DNA from 2 places in the Micromonospora sp. LOL_024 genome. Region 2 is predicted to be linked to the other one. Evidence: riboswitches for the same ligand, from Rfam matches in the RefSeq annotation. Region 2 holds a riboswitch; the other holds the start of a gene.
What was found. Region 2 has a riboswitch for cyclic di-AMP ahead of ACFHWY_RS26655 (NlpC/P60 family protein). Riboswitches for the same ligand answer to the same signal wherever they lie in the genome.
Positions count from the first base shown of each region.

Region 1 (7,325 bases), on a different contig from region 2:
CGCCTTCGCGGCCCGTGTCCGCCGCCGAGCGCACGCCCACCGATCCGGGGTGGCCAGCCGGAGCCGGCCCACCGCTCACGGTACGCAGCGTCCGCGCCACGCTCAGGACGATCGCGCCGCGCGGCGCCCCCGCTGGCCGTCCGCACTGAACCCTCGCGCCCTACGGCACGTACTCAGCTCTGGAATTGTTGGGAGACATTGAATGGGCGCCGATCACACCCGTTCCGCTCCGCCCACCCCGCCGAGGGTGCGGCGGATCCTCGTCGTGACGGTGGTCCCCCTCTTCCTCGCCACCCTGGTCGCCGCCATCGTGCTCTGGCCCCGGGACGCGCCACGCCCCGACTCGGCCGACGACACGCCCCGGTACCACGGCACGGTCACCCGGGTGGTGACCGAACCCTGCCCGCCCACCCCCGCCCCCGAAGGAAGCCCGACGGCGTCGGCAGGGCCGTGCGGCACGGTCACTGTCCGGGTGGACAGCGGCCCGGACGCCGGCCAGGAGGTACAGACGCCCATTCCGGCCGGCCCCGGGGCGCCCCGGGTAGGGGTCGACGACGAGATCATCCTGGTTTCGCTGATCGACCCGGAGGATCCGTCGATCAGCGCCTACAACATCGCCGAGCACCAACGCGGCAAGCCGTTGATCTGGCTGGCGGTGCTCTTCGCCGCGGCCATCGTCGCCTTCGGGCGGTGGCGAGGTCTGGCAGCCCTGGGCGGTCTGGCGGCAAGCTTCGCCATCCTGCTGACCTTCGTGCTGCCGGGCATCAGCGCCGGCCAGCCGCCGCTGGTCGTCGCCATCGTCGGCGCGTCACTGATCATGTTCGTGGTGCTCTACCTGACGCACGGCGTGTCCGCGCAGACCTCGGTGGCCGTACTCGGCACGCTCGGCAGTCTGGTCATCACCGGATTGCTCGGGTTGGCAGCCACCGGAGCCACCCAGCTGACCGGATTCGGCAGCGAGGACGCCACCACGCTGTCCATGTTCCGCGCCGACGTCGATCTGCACGGCCTGCTGCTGGCCGGCATCATCATCGGGTCGCTGGGGGTGCTCGACGACGTCACGGTCACCCAGGCCGCCACGGTCACCGAGCTGCACCAGGCCAACCCCGACGCCTCCCGCCGTGAGCTGTACCGCTCAGCGACCCGGGTCGGACGAGCGCACATCGCCTCGGTGGTCAACACCATCGTGCTGGCGTACGCCGGCGCCTCGCTGCCGCTGCTGCTCCTGCTCACCGCGGACTCCCGCGCACTGGGCCAGATCCTGACCACCGAGTTCCTCACCACCGAGATCGTCCGCAGCGTGGTCGCCACTCTTGGGCTGATCGCCGCGGTACCGCTGACCACCGCGCTGGCCACGGTGGTGACCACCGCCGGTCGCCCCGGCGCCGCCGACCTCAGTCGGGCCGGCGCGGCCACCGGCGGCCCCTCCCCCACAGTCCTCCGGCCGGCGACGGACCGGGCTGAGGCGCTCCAGGCGCTCAGCACCCCACCCACCCGCAACACGTCCCCCGCCACCCGCTCGGGGTGGCCCGACCCGGACAGGAGCACGGACACCACATGGTGACACTCCTCTACGTGACTGCTCCCGCCGATACGGCTCAGTTCCGTGTCGCTGGTCACCCAAAGCGATTACGAAATAACGCATCTAGCCGGGTTCGAGGCGTAGAAGCCCAGATGGACTCTCGGGTAACCTCACTGCCGGTCACCGCCGAAGGCGCGCAGCGGCGCCTGCGGTGCCACCGCCCAATCGCCGCGAGGCGAGCCGGGGACCCAGGCACGTGGGGTGAATCCGCGAGAGCGGTAGGGGCCACTTCCGTCCCGAACCCGTCAGCTAACCCGGTCGGCGGTCGATGGAAGGGAAAACAGTGACGGCACCCCTACGCCGCTGGTTGACACCCGTGGTGGCCGTGTTCGCCGTGTTCGCCGTGTTCGCCGGCCCGGTGCCGGCGGTGGCCGCGCCGGACGACCCCAAGCCGGCGGAGCACGACGACGACCCGCCGATGCTCAACGATCTGATTGAGGCGACCAACCGGGACTACTCCAAGGCCAAGTCCAAGTTGGAGAAGTCCAAGAAGCGGCAGCTGCAGTTCGCGGTCGAGGTTCGCCGCGCCCAGGCGGACCTGGACACCCTCTCCCCGCAGGTCGCCCAGATCGCCACCCAGTCGTACCGCACGGGCCGGGTCGGCGCGATCGCCATGCTGCTACAGAGCACCGCCCCCGACTCGTTCATCGGCCGCGCCTCCGCACTCGACGAGCTGAACCTGGTCAACGACAAGAAGCTCAGCGAGGTCAACGCGATCAAGGTCCGCGCCGAGCAGGCCAAGATCGCGCTCGACACCGAGGTTCGCGAGCAGCAGAAGCTGACCAACGACATGGCCCGCAAGAAGACCGAGGCGGAGAAGTCGCTCCGCCTGGTCGGCGGCGTGGGCCTCACCGGCGGCCTGGTCGACGCCACCTCCCCGGTGGCGCGGGTGGGGCCGAACCGGGCGTCGGACGGCGGCTGGAAGTCCGAGTCGTGCAGCCAGAACGACCCGACCACGTCGGGTTGCGTCACGCCCCGGACGCTGCACATGTACAAGGAGGTCAAGCGGGCCGGTTTCAACCGGTTCGTTGGCTGCTTCCGGCCGGGCGACAAGTTCGAGCACCCCAAGGGCCGGGCCTGTGACTGGTCGCTGCAGAACAGCGGCTTCAGGCCGTGGTACAACAACGACACCCGGATCTACGGCAACAACCTGGCGGCCTTCCTGGTCCGTAATGCCGACCGGTTGGGTGTCTACTACGTGATCTGGAACCGGCAGATCTGGTTCCCGGCGACGGGGTGGAGTTCCTACAGCGGCCCGTCGAACCACACCGACCACGTACACGTGTCGCTGCTCTGAGCGCTCCGCGACGAATGGAGGGCCGTCCGGTCATTGGGCGGGACGGCCCTCCATTCGTCGGCTCAGGCGGCGGCCACCACTTCGGCCAGGTCGGCGGGCTCGGCGGCCACCGCGCGGACCTCACCGGCGGCCAGCCTGTACGACATGCCCACCACCGCGCACCGCCCGGAGGCCACCTCGGCGGCGAGTGCCGTGGAGGACTCCAGCATCACCTCGATGGTCTGCGCGATGTGGATCTCGACGATGGCGTCCAGGTCCGTCACCGCCGCCTGCTGCGCCCGGCGCAGGCTGGGCACCACGGCGTCGACGACGGCCCGCAGGTGACCCGGCGGCGAGGTGCCGGTGGCCACCGCCTCGCGCGCCGCCTGCACGGCACCGCACGAGTCGTGCCCGAGCACCACCACGAGCGGCGTACGCAGCACGGTCACCGCGTACTCGACGCTGCCGAGCACCTCCGGACCGGCGGTGTGGCCGGCGGTACGGACCACGAAGAGGTCACCAAGCCCGCGATCAAAGATGATCTCCGCAGCGAGCCGGGAGTCGGAGCAGCCGACGATCACCGCGAAGGGGTGCTGTTCGCCCGCGACGGCGGCGCGACGCCCAGCGTTCTGGTTGGGGTGCCGGAGCGCGTCGGTGACGAACCGCTGGTTGCCGGCGATCAGTTCGGCGAGCGCCCGTTGCGGAGCGCCGGGAACATCCGTGGTCAGGAGTTCACGATCGGGCCCTGGTTGCGGACCGAGCGATCCGGGTCGACTCATCCGGCTTCACCTCGCCTCTCGGTGGCTGCCTGGTCATCCCGGCCGGCACTGGTCTCGGGCTGCCACCACCGTCACACGCAGCGCAAGGCACGTCAAGCTATGCGTGATATGCATTTCATGTATCCGTCGGTCCCCGTCGGGAGTGGAAGTCATACGATGGCGGACATGGCGAACACCGGCGAGCGGGAGAACACTCGTAACTGGACTTTCCTCACAAATCACGCACACGTGCTACTCGCCATCGCCCGCAACCCCACCGCCCGGTTGCGCGACGTCGCGGACGAGGTCGGCGTCACCGAACGCGCCGCCCAGGCGATCGTCGCCGACCTGGAAGCCGGTGGCTATCTGCATCGCACCCGGGTCGGCCGGCGCAACGAATACACCCTCAATCCGGCCGGACGGTTCCGCCACCCGGCGGAGGCCGACCGTCACATCGGCGACCTGCTGGCCCTCTTCGCCGAGGAACCGGTGGCAGGCATCGCTGACCGCTGACCCCGCTCGGTCCGGCATGGCTGACACCGCCCTGCTGTCCAACCCGGACAAGGTGTCGTGCTTCACGGCTGGCAGGCGTCAGCGGCAGTGCACTATCCCGGACAGCGGGATAGGTTGGACGGGTGCCGTCTCTCGCGTTCGCCCGTCCGATGTGGCCGGCGACGCTGCGCGCGATGCGGGAACTGACCCGGCTGGCGCTGGCCGCGCTGGTGCTCGCCGTCGGTGTCGGTGGGATCGCAGCCGAGCTGCCGACCCGGCCCACTGCGGCGGACCTGCCGACCGTGGCCACCCGAGTCGCCGAGCCCGGCTGGATGGGTGACCAGTTTCCGGCCTGGCACGAGCAGGCGACGATCACAGTGGCACCCCCGGCCGGCATCGGGCGCGTCGACGCCGCACCCGCCACGGGCGTCGCCACACCACGCACCGCGATCGCCATCGCTGCCGCCGTCGTCACCGGCCCGGCCCGGCCCGTCGCCGCACCACACTCCACCACCGGAGAGGGCGAGCCGACCCGGCGCGGGCCGCCCGACGCCTGACCGGCGGCTCACCGGACACCCCCGACGCACGATCGAGGCGTACCCGCCGACGCGGTCCGCTGGCCGACCAGCCGTCACACCCGGCTCCACCGACACTCGGCGACCCTCCATCCGACCACGAGGTGTTGATCATGCAAGACGCCCTCTCCGCCGTCCTGCTCGACGTGCCCCGGGCTGCGGCGATCTGGCTGAGCCTGCTCGGCGTGGTGATGCTCGCCGTCACCGGCCTGCTGCTGCGTCCCCGGCTCCTCCGCTTCGATGCCGGCACCCGGATCCGGGATGCCGCGCTGCCGAGCCGCTCGGAGCACACCGACGAACGACGCGATCAGGATCGCTGGGCCGAGGAGGTCGTGGTGGCCGCCGACCGGGCCGACGCGACGGCGCGACGACGCCGCGACGGGTGGCTCGCCGCACAGGCCGATGCCGAGCAGGCTTGGCAGGCGTACGAAGCGGCGGAGGCCGGCGTCCGCCGGCTCTCCACCGCCGCCGCCATGCCGCTGCCCCGAACCCCACGCACCCCCGCCGAGTACGCCGACCGCGAGCGCTGGCTGCACCGGGCCGCCCTGGACGCGTACTGGCGGCGGGAGTTGCCGGTGGAGCAACTCAGTGACGTCTTCGCCCACCGGGGCTGGGATCCCCGGCTGCACCCGGTCGAGCAGGAGTTGCTGCTGCACCGGGCGGTACGCGACCACCTCCTGGCCCGCCAGCGGGCGGCCCGGGAACGGGAACAGGACGCCTGGCGAGCCGCGGAGGTCGCCGCCGCGGCAGCGCGCAGCCTGCGGGAGGAGACGGTTTCGGCGCTCCTGCCGGCGGTGCGGGAACAGGAGTCGGTGCTACCGCTGACCGTGCTCGGCGTCGCCGAGCAGACCCGGGAGATCCCCGCCGTCGTCGCCGGTCGGGCACCGGTCGCCGCGTACTGATCCGCCGTACCGCGTGGACGCAGCCCCTGCTGAGCCGAACCGCCACCGCCCCGCTCAGTGGGAATTAGCGTGGGATCGGTGTCGGAGGGGCGCCGTCCGGGTAACGCCCTCGCCGGACATCGAGGAGGACCGACGTGGTCGCAGGGAATGCCGGGCGTAGGACCGGCCGGCGAGCGGACCAAGGCGCCGGACCACGTCAGACGTGGGCCGCCCTACCCTGGCTGGTCCGCACCGCGGTGGTGTGGAGCGCCTGCCTGGTGGTGATCGCCGCCGGGCTCTACCTGTTGGCCCAGATCACGATGCTGGTCACCCCGCTGGCGATCGCCGTGGCCGCCACCCTCTTCCTCGCCGCGCTGCTCGACCCGGTGCAGTTGGCGTTGCGTCGGCTGCGGCTGCCGGCCGCGCTGGCCGCGCTGCTCACCGTCCTGTTGCTGCTCGGGGTCCTGGGCGGCGTCGGCGTGCTGGCGTGGAACATGACCGCCAGTCAGTTCAGCGAGCTCGGCGAGCAGCTGGGAGATGGACTGGGGCGCACCCGCGACTTCGTCACCTCCAGCCTGCCGGTGACCGACGACGAGCTCGACGGGTTGCTCACCCAGCTTCGCCAGGCGGTCAGCCAGCAGGAGGTGGACCCGGTCGCCAGCGCCCAACTGGTGACCGAGACCCTCGGGTCCGCGCTCCTCGCCTTGGTGCTGCTGTTCTTCCTACTGAAGGACGGCCGGGAGATGTGGCACTGGCTGCTGCGGCGGGTGACCGGGCGCAACCGGGGCATCGCCGCGGAGGCGGGCCGGGTCGGCTGGCGGACTCTCGGCTCGTACACCCGGGGCACCATGCTCATCGCGGGCATCGACGCCGTCGGCATCGGCCTGGCGCTGGTGCTGCTCGGTGTTCCGCTGGCACTGCCGCTGGCGTTGATCACGTTCATCGGTGCGTTCGTGCCGATCGTCGGCGCCACCGTGGCCGGCGCGGTCGCGGTGCTGGTGGCGCTGGCCGCAAACGGTCCCACCACCGCCCTGCTCACCCTGGCCGCCGTGATCGCCGTCCAGCAGATCGAGGGCAACCTGCTGGAACCACTGATCATGAAACGCCAGGTTCGGCTGCATCCGGTGGTGATCCTGCTCGCGGTGACCGCCGGCGCGCTCATCGCCGGCATCGCGGGCGCCTTCGTCGCGGTGCCGATCACCGCCGTCGCCTGGCGGGTGATCGACAGCGTGCAACGCCAACGTGAAACTGCCGCATCACCGCCACCCGAGCCCGAGCCCGAAGCAGAACCCGAGCCCGAGCCGGAGGCCGGATCCGGGCCTGCGTCCACGCCCGCCTGAAGCCGGCGTCGGCCACGCGGCGCGACCCCGGTGTTCACAGCCGAGCCGGCTGGGTGTGCAGGTGACCGCGGAACCAGTCTCCCGTCGCCTCGGCGACCTGTTCCAGGGTGCCGGGTTCGGAGAAGAGGTGGGTCGCGCCGGGGACGACCCGCAGCTCGGCCGGGGCCGCCAACCGGCTCAACGCCTGTTCGTTCAGCGTGATGACCTGCTCGTCGAGATCGCCGACCAGTAGCAGGGTGGCGGCGCGGACCTGGCCGAGGGCGGCGCCGGCCAGGTCCGGGCGGCCGCCCCGGGACACCACGGCCCGCACCGTCTCGGGCCGCCGTGCCGCCGCGACCAGCGCGGCTGCGGCACCGGTACTGGCGCCGAAGATGCCGATCGGGGCTCCGCCGAAGGGTCGCTCGACGGTCAGCCAGTCCAC
Region 1 covers NZ_JBHMIS010000030.1:30,686-38,010, forward strand. Annotated here, with positions in the region: gene ACFHWY_RS23110 (YibE/F family protein) at 203-1,564, shown strand; cyclic di-AMP (ydaO/yuaA leader) riboswitch at 1,731-1,862, shown strand; gene ACFHWY_RS23115 (coiled-coil domain-containing protein) at 1,866-2,879, shown strand; gene ACFHWY_RS23120 (carbonic anhydrase) at 2,942-3,637, opposite strand; gene ACFHWY_RS23125 (helix-turn-helix transcriptional regulator) at 3,794-4,129, shown strand; gene ACFHWY_RS23130 (hypothetical protein) at 4,252-4,665, shown strand; gene ACFHWY_RS23135 (hypothetical protein) at 4,797-5,585, shown strand; gene ACFHWY_RS23140 (AI-2E family transporter) at 5,720-6,904, shown strand; gene ACFHWY_RS23145 (dienelactone hydrolase family protein) at 6,939-7,325, opposite strand, start outside.
Region 1: it holds a riboswitch for cyclic di-AMP, as region 2 does, so the genes downstream of both, ACFHWY_RS23115 (coiled-coil domain-containing protein) here and ACFHWY_RS26655 (NlpC/P60 family protein) in region 2, are expected to answer to the same signal.

Region 2 (7,325 bases):
CACCGGCACCCACGAGGTCGGTCACTGGCTGAACCTCTACCACACCTTCCAGGGCGGCTGCTCGGGCAGCGGCGACAGCGTCTCAGACACCCCCGCCGAGGCATCGCCGGCCTACCAGTGCCCGACCGGCCGGGACACCTGCTCCGGCACGGGTCTCGACCCGATCACCAACTTCATGGACTACACCTACGACACCTGCATGTACCAGTTCACCCCGGGCCAGGCGACCCGCATGATCAACGCTTGGAACACCTATCGGGCGTGAGCACGTACGCCGAACGGTGCTGGCCCCGCCCGCCTGACGGGGCCGGCACCGGCACACGTCGGGGCTCAGGCCGCTTGGCGGTGGCGCCGGTCCGAGCGCACCCGTGCGGGAGTCGGGCGGGCGGCCTCGCCGGTGGTGCCGACCGGATCGAGCCAGAGCTGGACGGCCGGGCAGGCGGCCGGCTCTCCCGCCCCACCCGACGACCGGGGCTCGCGCCGGGCGAGCATCGCCACGTCGACGGTGAACTCGAACAACCGCCAGTTGGCGTGTGGGGCAGCCCGAGCCGCGAGCGCCAGCCGGGCCACCGTGACGTCGTCGGTGACGGGCCGGGCTCGGCCGGCGACATACGCCTCGTCGTCGCTCTCCTCCGGCGGGAACGAGTGCAGCGCGTAGCGCCCGTCGCGTTCCAGGTCGCGACGCTTCGGCGAGTCGATCACGAAGCAGAAGAGACCTTCGTTGGTGATCACCGGGGAGACCGGGTGCACCCGGGGCCCACCGTCGGCGCGGACCGTGGCCAGGTAGCCGAAGCCCGGGCCGTACTGCTGCATGAGAAGGCGGATCCCGTCGGCGAGCAGAGGCTCGTCAGCGGCGAATTCGGACCAGGAAGCCATGTCGACATTCTATCGAACACACGTTCGAAGCAGGTAGCCCGACACGCCGGTCACATACCGGCAGCTATGGTGTGGCGATGCTGCTCTCCGACCGCGACCTGGTCTCCGAGATCAAGGCGGGCACCCTCACGCTCGATCCGTTCGAGCCCACGCTGGTGCAGCCCTCCAGCATCGACGTACGCCTGGACAAGCTGTTCCGGGTCTTCAACAACCACCTCTACACACACATCGACCCGGCCACCCGGCAGGACGACCTGACCTCCCCGATCGAGGTGCCCGACGGTCAGGCGTTCGTGCTGCACCCGGGCGAGTTCGTGCTCGCCTCCACCCTGGAGGTCATCTCGCTGGGCGACCAGCTCGCCGGCCGGCTCGAAGGCAAATCCAGCCTGGGACGACTCGGCCTGCTCACCCACTCCACCGCCGGCTTCATCGACCCCGGCTTCACCGGCCACGTCACCCTGGAGCTGTCCAACGTGGCCAACCTGCCGATCACCCTCTGGCCGGGCATGAAGATCGGTCAGCTCTGCATCTTCCGGCTCTCCTCGCCGGCCGAGCACCCGTACGGGTCGGCCGTCTACGGCTCGCGCTACCAGGGTCAGCGCGGCCCGACACCGAGCCGCGCCTGGCAGAGCTGGCGCACCTGGCCCACGGGCTGACGCCTCAGCGGCCAGGAGCCGAACCTCGGTGGCCAACCGGCTGACGTCTCAGCCCGGCCGGCCGAAGCTGTGCACCGGGCTGCTGTCCAGCTGCTTCATCTTCACCGGCTGGCCCGCGCGGGAGGCGTGCACCACCCAGCCACCGCCGACGTACAGCCCGACGTGGTGCAGGTCCCGGTAGTAGAAAACGAGGTCGCCGGGGCGCAGCGCCCTACGGCTGACCGACGCGGTGACCTGCCGCTGCCGCGCCGCGTTGTGCGGCAGCGCCACCCCGGCCCGCGCCCACGCGGCCAGGATCAGCCCGGAGCAGTCGTAGGCGTTCGGCCCCTCGGCGCCCCACGAATAGGGCTTGCCGATCTGGGCGCAGGCGAAGGTGACCGCCTCTCCGGCCGGCCCGCCCGGATAGCTGGCCGGACAGGGCGCCGGTCGCAGCTGGCCGCCGCCCCCCTTGCCGTACGCCCGCAGTCGCAGCCGTTGCAGCCGGTCGATCTCGGCTTCGATCCGCCGTCGCTTCTCCGCGAGGTCCGCCTCGCTGCGCGCCAACTCGGCGCTGGTGCCGGCCAGCCCGTCCCGGGTGGCGGCGAGTTCGTCGCGCAACTCACTCGCCTGTCGCACGTCCTGCTGCTGGTAGTGGGCGTAGCGGTCGAGCGCGCCGAGTTGCGCGACGACCTCGCTCGGCGACCGGCTGCCCAGGAGGGTGTTGACGAACCGTACCTGCTCGCCCCGGTACGCCCGGGCGGCCAACGCGCCGACCCGGTCCATCGCCTCGTCCACCTGTGCCTCCAGCGGTGCGATCCGGGCGGTGAGGGCCTCCGTCTTGCGCCGGTTCGCGGCCAGGTCCTGCCGGGTGGCGTTGTGCCGTTCGATGACGGGTTCGAGCCGGTTCCAGTCCTCGTCGATCTGGCGCTCGATGTCGGCGACCGTGGGGTCGGCCTGGGCCGCTGTCGCGCCACCGGTCACGATCACGGCGGCCACGGTCAGCGCGGCTAGTGCGGTGCTGCTGCGGTACCAGCGGAAACGCGGCACAGCGGCCAGTCGACCGGACATCTCCGGCCACTGGGACCTGCGCCGCGGGGCGTCGTGTGCCACCGGGCTGCGTTCTCCTTCTCGCCACACCGCCTACCGGGTTAGCTGACGGGTTCGGGCGGGAAGGGACGCCCTACCGCGGCGATCGCGGATTCACCCCGGGCACCTGGGTCCCCGGCTCGCTCGTTCAGAAACGACTCGACGGTGTCGGACCGTTACCGCCCTGGTTGGACGGAGCTGCAAGCGGGCCGACGATTGCCCAGCGTAGAGACGATCGACGTCGATACGCAACACATCCACACCGCTACTCCCTGTGCTTAGATCTGACATCGGGAAAGGCCCCCGGTGCTTGACCGGGGGCCTTTCCTCGTTCCTGCGTGACCGCTCAACGGCGTCGCTCGGGCCGATCAGCCGGGTCGGCGGAAGCCGGCCACCGGCATCGTCGTGATCGGGGAGACATTGACCGGCTTCCCGGCGCGCGGCGCGTGCACCATCTGGTTGTTGCCCAGGTAGAGCCCGACGTGACTCACGTCGCTGCGGAAGAAGACGAGGTCGCCGGGGCGGGCGTCGGACCGGGAGATGGCCTTGCCCTCGCTCCACTGGGAGCCGGTGAAGTGGGTGAGGTAGATGCCGGCAGCCTTGTACGCGTACTGGGTGAGGCCGGAGCAGTCGAACGAGTTCGGTCCGGTGGCACCCCAGACGTACGGCTTGCCGACCTGGTTGCACGCGGTCCTGATGGCAGTCCGTGCCGCGTCACTGACCACACCGTTGATGGTCGGGCAGTTGGTCGTCTTGACCGTGGTCACCGGCAGCGAGCGCTCGAGCTTCTTGATCTCGGCGTCGATCTGCTTCTTCTTCGCCGCCAGCTGCTTTTCCTTTTTCTCCTGGTCGGCGATCAGCCCGTCGAGATCGGCCTTCTGGTCGTCGTACTTCTTCCGGATCTTCATGACGCCCTCCAACTGCCGACGCTCCTGCGTCGCCAGCCGGTCAAGGAGCGCCATCTGCTCGCCGATCATGTCCGGATTCACGCTGAGCAGCACCGCACCGAGCTCCGAGGAGGGGCCGCTGACGTAGTAGCGGGAGGCGAGATCGGCCACCCGGTTCATCGCCAGCTCGGTCTCCAGTGCCAGCGGCTGGATCTTCTTCTGGAGGTCCTTCGACTTGGCTCGGTTGACCCTCAGCTGCGCCCGCACCTTGTTGTACTGCTCGATCGTGGGCTCCAACTGCTGCCACTGCTTGTCGATCTGCGCTTCGATCTCGTCGACCGACGGCTCGGCGTACGCGGGGGCGGCGAGCAGGCCAGCACCGAATGCTGCGGCGGCTGCGAGAACGACCAGGCGACGAGCGCCCCGACGGAAGCCGCTCGAACGGGCGCGTCCCGCCGTGTGGCGATGGAGGGGCATGGTTGCCACCGGTACCGACTCCTTTGCAACCGGCCACCGGGTGCCTCGCGAGCGGTAGGGGGCGAGACAGACGACCTACGGCGGCCGGTGCTTCACATTAGGGAAAGCGCCGTTGGGAATCAAGACGACCAACGGTTCATTCACCTTTGAGCTACGGCACGCACACAAAGGGTGTCGACCATTTCGTGACACTTATGCGGGTCAATACAAAACCAGGCGCGGTGGCGCCCGGTCTGGGTGCCGCCGCGCCTGTCGGGTACGCCGCCGGTCAGCCGGCGACCGGTGCCTGCACCCCGGTGCCCGGCGCCTGCTCTGGCCGGACCGAGCGGAGCAGCACACTGGCCACGTCTACTACCTCGACCTGCTCCCCGGCGCCCTTGCCGTTGACCCCGTCGTTGAGCATCGTCGAGCAGAACGGGCAGCCCACGGCGACCGTCTTCGCCCCGGTGGACATGGCCTCTTCCACCCGGTCGACGTTGACCCGCTTGCCGATCCGTTCCTCCATCCACATCCGGGCGCCGCCGGCGCCGCAGCAGAAGGAACGCTCGCTGTTGCGCGGCATCTCGACGAGATCACCCTCGATCGAGTCGCCTAGCACCTCGCGGGGTGCGGCGAAGACCCGGTTGTGCCGGCCCAGATAGCAGGGGTCGTGGTACGTCACGCCACCGTCGACCGGCTGCACCGGCGTGAGCTTGCCGGTGCTGACCAGGTGGGCCAGCAGTTGGGTGTGGTGCACGACCTCGAACTCGCCGCCCAGTTGGCCGTACTCGTTGCCCAGCGTGTTGAAACAGTGTGGGCAGGTAGCGACTATTTTTCTCTTGCTCTGCTCCCGACCCTCGAACGCCTCGTTGAGAGTCTCGACGTTCTGCTGGGCGAGCATCTGGAAGACGAACTCGTTGCCGATCCGCCGGGCCGGGTCACCCGAGCAGGTCTCCCCCTCACCGAGGATGGCGAACGAGACACCCGCCTCGTTCAGCAGCGTGGCGACCGCTCGGGTGGTCTTCTTGGCCCGGTCCTCGAAAGCGCCGGCACAGCCCACCCAGAAGAGGTACTCGAAGTCCTCGACCTCACCGACCCGGGGAACCTCGAAGTCGAGGCCCTTGGTCCAGTCCTCACGAGTGTTCTGCGGCGCGCCCCACGGGTTGCCCTTGTTCTCCAGGTTACGCAGCATCACACCGGCCTCGGCGGGGAAGTTCGACTCGATGAGCACCTGGTAGCGGCGCATGTCGACGATGTGGTCGACGTGCTCGATGTCCACCGGGCACTGCTCCACGCAGGCGCCACAGGTGGTGCACGACCAGAGCACGTCGGGGTCGATCACGCCGCCGGACTCGGCATCGCCGATCAACGGCTTCTCCGCCTCGGCGAGCGCCAGCACGTCGACGTGGGCGAGCTGCGCGGCGGTGGCCTTCTCCTCGCCGGATGCGTCCTTGCCGCCACCGGCCAGCAGGTAGGGCGCCTTGGCGTACGCGTGGTCACGCAGGCTGAGCACCAGCAGCTTGGGCGAGAGCGGCTTAGCGGTGTTCCAAGCCGGGCACTGCGACTGGCAGCGACCGCATTCGGTGCAGGTGCTGAAGTCGAGCAGGCCCTTCCAGGTGAACTGCTCGACGTGCGCGACACCGAACTGGTCCTTCTCTGGGTCGGCCTCTTCGAAGTCCAGCGGCTTGCCGTTGCTCATCATCGGCCGCAGCGCGCCGAGGCCGGAGCCGGCCGCGCCCGGCTGCCGCTTGAAGAAGATGTTGGGGAAGGCGAGGAAGCGGTGCCAGGCCACACCCATGGTGACGTTCAGGGAGATCACGATGACCCAGGCCATCGAGATGCCGATCTTGACAACTGCGGCGACGCTGACGGCGGACTCCCAGCCCGGCAGCACCGAGCCGACCGCGTGACTGAGCGGGGTGGCCCAGGTCGGGTACTCGAAGTGGTCGGTGGCCACCTTGAAACCGCGAATCACGAAACCCATGATCAGTACGGCGAGCACGACCGCCTCGACGAAGTAGCCCTGCCACATCGTGGAGCCGGTGAACCGCGACCGGCGTCCGGCCCGGCTCGGGCGATTGACCAGCCGAATGGCGATCAGCACCACGATGGCGATGACACCCAGGATGCCGATCCACTCGGTGACCAGCCCGTAGAGCGCCCAGCCGCCGATCAGTGGCAGCCCTCCGGTGGGCGAGACCACCTCGAAGTAAGCCTCGAGCACCAGGAGCGACAGCACCACGAAGCCGACCATCACGAACCAGTGCGCCGCGCCCACAACGCTCCAACGGAGCATTCGGGTGTGCCCGGCGGTCTCCGCGAGCATGGTCGTCGTACGGCTGGCCTTGTCGCCGAACCGGGTCGGGTCGGGCTGACCCAGCCGGATCACGGCCGTCATCTTCGAGACCGCGCGTACCGCAAGCCACACCGCCACGGCGGTGATGGCGGCCGCGAGGATCGTGGTGACGATCTGGACGCTGCCCATCGAGTTGGCCTCCCGGTCTGCTGCTGCGTCGAGCGGCTCGGCGACCGGGGTGGTGATGCGGTCGCCCTACCGCCGCCGCATCTCAACCTGACCGGTCGATGACCTCGCTCCGCTCGGTCATGCAGTGCAGCCTACGCGCAAGGTTACCCAGCAGTAACGTGAGTCTTCTCGCACCCGGGCCACGCCGCCCTGCGCACACCTTAGGAGGCGGCACCGGCCCACGCTGCGCCGGGCTCGGGCTGACCAACCCTGGTCGGCCCGGCGACCTGGGAGTCAGCGCCAGCGGGAGAGCAGAATCAGGGAGCCGACCATCGCACCGAAGCCCACGGCCAGGTTCCAGTAGCCCAGCTCCATGACCGGGTACTCCTGCTCGGAGAGGTAGTAGACCACCAACCAACCGATGCCGAAGACGATCAGTGAGACGGCCGAGACCGGCAGCCACACCGGGCTGGGCTTCCGCGTCGCGGCGGTCGCCGTCGGGCGAACGTCCGTGGGCGGGGTGTACACCTTCTTCTTGCGGACCTGAGACTTGGGCACGACGCTCTCCAGAGGGGTTACGACCTCGTCCGGCCTGACAACCGGGCGCGAGGGCGACGGTCCATGGCCAATAATGTTCGAGAGCTAGCGTAGTCCGGAAGACCCGTTCAATCCACGAGTGGCGCCAGACCCGTACCGGGCCACGCCGGAACGCAGGGTAGAACCAGGTTACTCGGACCGCACCAGGCGGCTCCGCAGCGCGAAATCAAGGGGGACGGTCCGTGGAGTACACGTCCGGCGCGGCGTCGTGGCAGAAGGCGCTGCGACGACTCGTCGGCGGGCTACTGCCTCGCCGGCCACGCCAACGGCGGCCGGTCTGGTCGGTCGGGGTACCGCTGATCGCTCTCGCGGCCGGGCTGCTCT
Region 2 covers NZ_JBHMIS010000055.1:5,025-12,349, reverse strand. Annotated here, with positions in the region: gene ACFHWY_RS26670 (zinc metalloprotease) at 1-265, shown strand, start outside; gene ACFHWY_RS26665 (pyridoxamine 5'-phosphate oxidase family protein) at 331-876, opposite strand; gene dcd (dCTP deaminase) at 954-1,532, shown strand; gene ACFHWY_RS26655 (NlpC/P60 family protein) at 1,581-2,621, opposite strand; cyclic di-AMP (ydaO/yuaA leader) riboswitch at 2,634-2,772, opposite strand; gene ACFHWY_RS26650 (NlpC/P60 family protein) at 2,966-3,970, opposite strand; gene ACFHWY_RS26645 ((Fe-S)-binding protein) at 4,230-6,425, opposite strand; gene ACFHWY_RS26640 (cell division protein CrgA) at 6,699-6,962, opposite strand; gene ACFHWY_RS26635 (DUF881 domain-containing protein) at 7,184-7,325, shown strand, end outside.